Regions from separate parts of the Brevibacillus sp. NPDC058079 genome, predicted to be linked through region 1. Evidence: riboswitches for the same ligand, from Rfam matches in the RefSeq annotation. Region 1 holds a riboswitch; the other holds the start of a gene.
The links. A riboswitch is a leader RNA that binds a small molecule or an ion and turns the genes downstream of it on or off. The one in region 1 is predicted to bind FMN.
Positions count from the first base shown of each region.

Region 2: linked by a shared signal. The riboswitch ahead of ribD (bifunctional diaminohydroxyphosphoribosylaminopyrimidine deaminase/5-amino-6-(5-phosphoribosylamino)uracil reductase RibD) and the one ahead of ACFVS2_RS18180 (ECF transporter S component) in region 1 are both predicted to bind FMN.

Region 1 covers NZ_JBHVSO010000006.1:10,637-15,058, reverse strand. Annotated here, with positions in the region: gene ACFVS2_RS18190 (ABC transporter permease) at 1-619, shown strand, start outside; gene ACFVS2_RS18185 (ABC transporter permease) at 623-1,420, shown strand; FMN riboswitch at 1,779-1,933, shown strand; gene ACFVS2_RS18180 (ECF transporter S component) at 2,167-2,778, shown strand; gene proS (proline--tRNA ligase) at 3,092-4,422, shown strand, end outside.
Region 2 covers NZ_JBHVSO010000004.1:222,990-227,411, reverse strand. Annotated here, with positions in the region: gene ACFVS2_RS14300 (c-type cytochrome) at 141-1,073, shown strand; gene ACFVS2_RS14295 (HAD family hydrolase) at 1,219-1,887, shown strand; FMN riboswitch at 1,954-2,102, shown strand; FMN riboswitch at 2,215-2,359, shown strand; gene ribD (bifunctional diaminohydroxyphosphoribosylaminopyrimidine deaminase/5-amino-6-(5-phosphoribosylamino)uracil reductase RibD) at 2,492-3,598, shown strand; gene ACFVS2_RS14285 (riboflavin synthase) at 3,618-4,274, shown strand; gene ACFVS2_RS14280 (bifunctional 3,4-dihydroxy-2-butanone-4-phosphate synthase/GTP cyclohydrolase II) at 4,291-4,422, shown strand, end outside.

The DNA of each region.
Region 1 (4,422 bases):
GACTTCCTACGTTGCGATTGCTTGGATGTCGCGGGCGTTTTATTTTAACAACATCGATACAGAAATAGCCCAGGACGTCCGAGAAGGCAAGGTCGCGATCGAAATGATACGCCCTTATAATTACTTGTCCGTGAAAACGGCGCAGGCGTTTGGGGAAGGGATCTTTCGCTTTCTCTTTTTCGCGGGTCCAGGGATCTTCCTTATCAGCCTGATCATTCCATTCAGCTTCCCGGCGACAGCGACTGGATGGGGGCTTTATTTGATCAGCTTGATGTGTGCGTTTTTGATCAATACACAAATCAATCTGGTAACAGGCTTGCTGACTTTCTTTCTGTTCCGAAACGATGGCATGATGCGAGCCAAGCGGGTCGTGGTGGATCTGTTGTCTGGTCTCGTGCTGCCGATCAGCTTTTTCCCGGGCTGGGCGCAAACGGTAATGGGTTATCTCCCATTTCAGGCGGTCAACTACTATCCGAGCCTGATCTTCACAGGTGCGATTACAACGGAGCGTTCCTGGGAATTGATCGGTTTTCAGGTCATTTGGATGTTTGTCATACTGGTTCCCATCTTGGTGATGTGGCGTCTTGCCCGCAACAAGCTGGTTGTGCAAGGAGGGTAGAGCATGCAAAACATGAGACATATTTTCAGTATTTTTGCCGACTACCTGAGTCAGTATTTCAAGACGAGACTTGCCTATCGAACGGATTTTATCGGGGATTTTGTGTCCAATCTGGTTTCTGAGTTGATCAATCTGGTCTTTATTATTGTCGTGTTCACGCATGTTCCGCTTATGGGGGATTGGACGCGTGACGAGATTATCTTTATCTATGGTTTCTTTTTGGTTCCATACGCGTTGTTCTCGATGTTCTTCGGTTTTTGGGACTTCAACGAAAGGTATATCATCCGGGGCGAGATGGATCGCATCCTGACGAGACCGATTCACAATCTGGCACAGGTGTGTCTCGAGTCGATTGCACCAGACCGTATTTTTGGAGTCATAACCGGGATCATCATCATGGGGTATGCTGCCATTCAACTCGATTTGTCGTTTTACTGGTACGACGTGTTCATCTTTATCGGGCTCTCGATCAGCGGGGCACTGATATACGGTGGCGTGTATACTGCGATTGCTGCGGTTAGCTTCTTTTCCGACTCGCGGACAGGGATTGCCCCGATGATTTACAACATCCAGCAATATGGGCGCTATCCGGTAGACGTGTACAACAAGGCGATTCGCTTTGTGCTCACCTACGTGCTGCCGTTTGCCTTCGTGGGTGTTTATCCAGCGGCTTACTTTTTGCGCAAGGAAGTCTGGTACACATATGCGGCAATGACGCCGGTAGTGGCTGTTATTTTCTTCGGGATTGGGCTGTTAGTCTGGAACTGGGGAGTCACGAAATATCGGGGAGCGGGTTCATAGGGGCGTATTGATACAAATAGCGATTCTTGATGATTTATAATCCAAAGTCGTTGTGGTAATATTGGATGTAACGAGATCTAAAAGCATAAAGTAAAAAAAGACCGTCCCGGCTGCAACCGAAACGGTCGATACAATAGGCGCTTCCCGCAAAGGGGTGCGGCTCAATACTATGTTGTGAAATAGACCGCAGAGCTGTCAACTCAAGAGCGGTCTATTTCTTTTTGGTCAAGGTAACAACCAAGCTGATCACCTTTATCCCTACTAAACAAATAGGAAAAATAAACAAAAAGTGTCGAGCTGGCAGTTTCCTCTATTGTCAAATCAAAAAACAGCAGTATAATATGCTGTATACAACTACACATTCCTTCGGGGCAGGGTGAAATTCCCGACCGGCGGTGATCATGCTTTATGCATGTTAAGCCCGCGAGCCTCCCGAGCTGAAAGTAGCGACGGAGTGCAGGATCTGGTGTGATTCCAGAGCCGACAGTACAGTCTGGATGGGAGAAGGATGACGACAGTACGTTTATCACACGTGCTTGTTTGCCTGTGCAAACGGGATGAGAACGTAGAGGCCAGCCCTCTAGTTTCTTGTACCTTTTATTTGTGCATGGTTTGTCATACGCTTGCAAATGCCCTGTGGAACTTATAGCCACAGGGTTTATTCTGTTTGTGTAACAAGACGTGTGAGCTTACAACGACTGTTGCCATTCCTCAAGAAGGAGTAGAAAAATGAGGAGATGGTAAACATGAAAGAAACAGCGCTGCATTCTTCGCGCACACGTGCAACCCAAAAGCTGGTGACGATTCCCATGCTGGCGGCCGTTGCATTTATTCTGCAGTATCTCGAGGTTCCTGTTCCGCTGATGCCAAGCTTTTTGAAGCTCGACTTCAGTACACTCCCGGCATTGATCGGGGGACTCATGTACGGACCAGTAGCCGGCGTTATTATCGAGGTACTGAAAAATACACTGCATATGCTCTTCAAAAATACAGACGGTCTTTTGATCGGTGAACTCGCAAACGTCGTAGCAGGATCAAGCTTTATTTTTGCGGCTGTCTACATGCAGCGTCTGGGCCAAGGCAAAAAAGGCTTCCTGACTGGTCTCGCTCTGGGAACGATTTTGATGACGATTGTCATGGCTGTGGCAAATGCTTATGTGCTGTTGCCTGCGTACGCTGTGCTTTATCAAATGCCGATTGAACAGCTCTTGACCATGTTCAATGCGACAAGTATCTGGTCATTGGTACTGTACGGAATCGTCCCATTCAATCTCTTCAAAGGTGTTATGATTTCAGTGGTTGCGTATCCGATCTACGTGAAGCTCGGCTCAAGAATCGCTGCGCGTACCAACAATTGACAACCACGATGTGACTCGCTAATATGTTTAGTTAATAGATAGTCACAAAAGGCTATGAAAGGACCCGCAGCTATTCCCACGTGACAGAGAGTCGGCCCTAGTCTGGAAGGCTGATACGTAAAGGATAACTGCACCCCATCCTGAAGCCGCTGGTGAAGAGCTTAGCCGGATGCCCACCGTTATCGGGTTATCGAGAGGACTATGGCGTATGCTGTAGTCAATCAGGGTGGTACCGCGGAAGTTGATCCTCCGTCCCTTTTTGGGATGGGGGATTTTTTGCATTTTACGTAAGAACAAAAAGGAGCGTAGACGGATGAAAGAGGACAAAGCGTTTGTAAAAGAAATTACACCGCAATCGGAGGATTTTTCGCGTTGGTACATCGATGCCATCAAAAAGGCGGATTTGATGGACTACACACCGGTACGCGGCTGCATCGTGTTCAAGCCGGATGGCTTTGAGCTATGGGAGCGAATTCAAGAGGCGATGAATAAACGTTTCAAGGAGACAGGGCATCGCAATGCCTATTTCCCGATGTTGATCCCCGAGTCCTTCTTTCAAAAAGAAAAAGAGCATATCGAGGGCTTCAATCCAGAGCTGCCTTGGGTAACAGAGGCTGGGGGCGAGCCGTTAGAGGAAAAGCTCGCGCTACGTCCAACCTCCGAGACGATCATTGGACATATGTACAGCCAATGGATTCAGAGCTACCGCGACCTGCCTGTATTAATCAACCAATGGGCAAACGTTTTTCGTTGGGAAAAGCGGACGATGCCGTTCTTGCGGACATCAGAATTTCTCTGGCAGGAAGGCCACACGGCACATGCGACAGAGGAGGAAGCTCGTCAGGAAACGATGCAAATGCTGGAGATTTACCGAGAGGTCGTCGAGCAGGAGCTGGCCATTCCGGTTTGGAAGGGACAAAAAACACCGAGTGAACGCTTTGCCGGTGCTGTTGACACGTATTCCATTGAAGCGATGATGAAGGATGGCAAAGCAGTGCAAGCGGGCACCTCGCACTATTTGGGCGATAAATTCGCGCGCGGCTTTGAAATTAAGTTTTTGGATCGTGACAATCAGTTCAAGTACGTTCACACCACATCATGGGGAACCTCTACACGACTGATTGGTTCGATGATCATGGTGCATGGCGATGACCGCGGTCTAGTGTTGCCGCCTCGCATGGCTCCGACACAGGTTATTATGATCCCAGTCGGTCCGATGAAGCTGCGCGAGAAAGTCATGGAGGCGTTTGATCCACTTTTTGACGAGATCAAGGCCGCAGGCGTGCGTGTCCGTGCTGATCTTCGTGAAGAAACACCAGGCTGGAAGTTCAATGAGTGGGAAATGCGCGGGGTTCCTCTACGTCTGGAGCTCGGCCCGCGTGACGTGGAAAATGGTCAAGTAATTCTGGCTCGTCGTGATACAGGGGAGAAGGTGACGGTTTCACTTGAAGGTATCGCGCAGACAGTTGTTCAACTGTTGGAAGAGATTCAGCAAAATATGTTCCAAAAAGCACTAGCCTTTCGTGATGAGAACTCACATTTGGGGATCGATACACTGGAGCAGCTATCCGCTCATATTGCAAAAAGCGAGAGCGAAAACAAAACGAGCGGATGGGTGTTAGCCGGCTGGTGTGGGGATGATGC
Region 2 (4,422 bases), on a different contig from region 1:
CCATGACATTTTGGCATGGTCTTTTCTTTTTCTTGCTGTTTGGAAGCGTCAAGCCGTTCGTTTTCCTGCTTTTATCGTATGGCACGCCTCTTGCTACTCTCCTGTAGTGAATGCACGATCAACATGGAGGAGTGAGACCTATGATAAAAAAAGAGAAGACAGGCTGGAAGAAGCTGTCTATGGTGGTAGTGGCGATGCTGGTCTTTGCAGGCTGTGCTACACAGCCGACGGCTCAACCCACCTCAACAGCGAGTGAGGCCAAAGATAAAACAGCGAGTGGGGCAGCTGGAGCGATCAATCTAGATTCCTACACCCCGCCTAGTATGGACAAGGTGCCAGAAGGGCCATTGGGAGAATCGATTAAGTATGGACATAAGTTAATGAATGAAACGAGCACAGTGATCCCTGAATACACAGGGAATAAGCTCTCCTGCTCCAGCTGTCACGGTAATGCCGGAATGGATGCGACCTCCCCTTTAACGGGTGTCACCGCAGTCTATCCCCAGTACATTCCAAGGTCAGGCAAAGTGCTTACCATTGAAGATCGCATCAATGGTTGTTTTCAACGAAGCATGAACGGAAAGCCATTGCCTTACAACAGCGATGAAATGAGAGCGATGGTTGCCTATCTGACATATATCTCAACAGATGTACCAGTAGGAATTAAAGAGCGCCCGTGGATAGAGAAAAACGATATGAAGAGCGTACCTCAACCGAATGTGGCAAATGGAGAAGCCCTCTTTCAAAAATCGTGTTTGCAATGCCATGCAGCTGATGGTTCAGGAACAGGACCAAACACTGGACCAGCGCTATGGGGGGATAACTCCTTCAATATTGGTGCAGGTATGGCCCGAATTTCCAAAGCTGCTGGCTACATTCAACGCAATATGCCTCTAGGGGAAATGGGCGGTATCAAGCAAGGCTCGTTAACAGATCAAGAAGCAGCGGACCTAGCAGCCTATATTTTGTCCAAGCCTCGTCCAGACTTTGCCAAAAAGGCAAAAGACTGGCCAGCTGGTGGAGTTCCAAAGGATGTACCGTATGAAGTAGACAGCGCCAAGAAGAAGCAATAGGAACACAATACCTAACCCAAAAAGGGCTGTCCCAAAAGTTATTAAATGACTGAGGGATGGTCCTCTTTTTGATAAAATGGAAGTATCCCCCACATGGGTGAACTCTTGAACCAGCATGGCGTATTGTCAAAAAAGGAGGCACAAAATGAGCAGAACCTTTCAAAAAGGCATTATTTTCGATATGGACAACACCTTGCTGCAATCCAGGATCAATTTTACCGAGATGAAGCGGGCTATTTTTCAGCTATGGGCAGACAATGGGATCGTTTCTCCAACACTTGAGTGGGAAAAGCATACCGCATCGCAGCTCATTGAGATCGGGAGAAAAGCGGAGCAGATGACGATAGAGCTGGAGCAAGCGATGTGGGATGCGGTAACCGCGATCGAGAAGGAAGGGATGCATGGAGCTGTATTGGAGCAGCACGCGGTAGAAGTGCTAGAGGAGTTAAAGAACCGCTATCAGCTGTATATCCTAACCAACAACGCGTATGCCGCTGCAGAGGAGGCTTTGAACGAGACGGGAATCGCCTCCTACTTTGACGAAATCGTCGCCCGCGAGCAGATGACGACCTTGAAGCCATCTCCATCGGGCATTCACTCTATTCGCAGCCGCAAGCCAGATTGGCCTGTTTCGGCTTGGGCGATGATCGGGGATTCGTGGATCGATGGTAAGGCGGCCTGCGACGGACAAGTCGCTTTTATTGCCTATCAAGGGAATGAGCAGGACATGGAGCAAAATGGTGTTGTGCCAAAGGCGTACATAAATGATTTGAAAGAACTCCTGACGGTCCTCGAAGAGTGCGAGCAAGAGTAAGTGCACTTCTCCAATAAATGATTACAGACAATAGTGAAAAATGTGCTATACTTTGCCTAACTGAATACCAGCCTTCAGGGTAGGGTGCAATTCCCGACCGGCGGTAATGACGAACGCACGTCTGAGCCCGCGACTCGCTATCGTAAGCAGTTGATAGCGACTGACTTGGTGCAAATCCAAGGCCGACGGTACAGTCCGGATGGGAGAAGGTATTTGGAACGGCCTGTTTCGCTGTTTTTTCAAAAAACGGTAGAAACAAGGCTTCTTTCTGAACGCCCTGAGCATAATATTCATGGGCGTTTTTGTTTTTCGTTAAAACTTCATAGCGACAATCTTCAGGGCAAGGTGAAATTCCTGACCGGCGGTAATGACGTACGTACGTCTGAGCCCGCGACTCGCTGACCACGCTTACAGCGACTGATCTGGTGAAAACCCAGAGCCGACGGTACAGTCCGGATGGAAGAAGATTTTGTGCTTTCTTCATTTGTTTTTTCGAAAAACGGATGAGGTAAGGCTTCTTTCCCTATGCCCTGAAACGTTCTGAGGTTTCAAGGGCTTTTTGCGTTGTGCTTGGCTGGAATGATGGAACAGAAAGGAGTGCGGTATGGAACAGGACAGCAAGTACATGGATCTGGCGCTGGAACTGGCACGATCGGCAAGAGGCCAAACCAGCCCGAATCCCATGGTCGGAGCTGTGATTGTGAAGGATGGAATCATCGTGGGAATGGGAGCGCATCTGCGGGCAGGAGAGCCCCATGCTGAGGTGCACGCACTGCGGATGGCTGGGGAAAAAGCGCAAGGCGCGACCGTGTACGTGACGCTGGAGCCTTGCAGTCACTACGGGAAAACACCGCCGTGTGCAGAGGCGCTGATCGCAGCTGATGTAAGTCGTGTCGTTGTAGCGACGCTCGACCCGAATCCACTAGTGGCGGGAAGAGGAATGGAGATGCTGCGGGCAGCAGGGATGGAAGTGGCGGTGGGCGTGAGAGAAGAGGAAGCGAAGGCGCTCAATGAAGTCTTTTTCCATTACATCCAGACCAGACGTCCATTTGTAACGGTAAAGACGGCCAGCACATTGGACGGGAAAATCGCTTCGTTCTCGGGACACAGTCGGTGGATTACTGGAGCAGAGGCTCGTGCAGAGGTGCATGAACTGCGCAGGCAGCACGATGCGATCCTGGTTGGGGTTGGGACGATTCTCGCTGATGACCCACTGTTGACGGCGCGCCAGGAAGAGCAGTGTTTTGGAAGTCAGCCAGTTCGCGTGATTTTGGACAGTCATTTACGGACGCCGCTGGATGCCCGTGTCGTCCAGAATGCAGATACGAAGACATGGATCTTTACGACAGATGCAGCACCAAGGGAAAAGCAGAAGCTGCTTGCGGTAAGAGGAGTAAAGGTCATCACGACGGAAGCGCCAATTCGCGTGGAAAAGGTGCTGGATACGCTGGGAGAGCTGGGGATTACCTCGTTGCTTGTGGAAGGCGGGCAGGAAGTCAATGGCTCCTTTTTGCAGGCGAGAGCAATTCAAAAGGTCGTGAGCCATATCGCGCTAAAGCTGATCGGGGGAAGCGGCGCGCCCTCGCCGTTCGGTGGTCAAGGCTTTGCGACGATGGGAGAAGCGGTACAGCTGACAAATGTGACGATCGCACCGATCGGGAAAGGTGATGTACAAATCATCGGGTACCCACAATGGGAGGATCAGACGTAGCAAGTGAGGAGGAGAGAGCATGTTCACGGGACTGGTCGAAGAAGTGGGCGTGTTGGAATCGATTCAAGGGAACGAGCAGGCGAGTCGACTGGTCATCCGCGCACAGCAGGTACTCGAAGGGGTGAAGCTCGGGGACAGTATCTCGGTCAATGGCATTTGCCTTACGGTTACTTCTTATACGAATCGTCAGTTTAGCGTCGATGTGATGCCAGAGACGATGAACAAGACGAGCTTGCGGCAATTACGCAGCGGACAGCGAGTGAATTTGGAGAGAGCGATGCGGCTGGGGGACCGTTTTGGCGGGCATATCGTCTCCGGGCATGTAGATGGGACTGGAATGGTTGCTTCACGAGAGGTGAATGCGAATGCTGTCGTGTTTCGGATTGAGGCCAAACCGCAGCTGTTGAAGTATGTTATTGCCCGTGGATCGATTTGCATAGACGGCATCAGTCTCACCGTGGTGGACGTAAACGATAACGGTTTTACCGTTTCAATCATTCCGCATACGCTGGCGAATACGAGTCTTTCAGACAGACGACCTGGGGACTTGGTGAATCTTGAAACAGATGTCATCGGCAAATATGTAGAGCGTTTGTTAGGTTATCAAAACCATGGCGGTACAGAGAAATCTGGCGGGCTCAGTCTAGCCTTTTTGCAGGAAAATGGCTTCGCGTGAGAAGGAGGGAGAAAGTATGTTTCATCGCATAGAAGAAGCATTAGAAGATTTGCGTCAGGGCAAGGCGGTCATCGTGGTAGATGATGAGGATCGGGAAAACGAAGGAGATTTTGTCTGCATGGCCGAAGCGGCTACGCCTGAAATGATC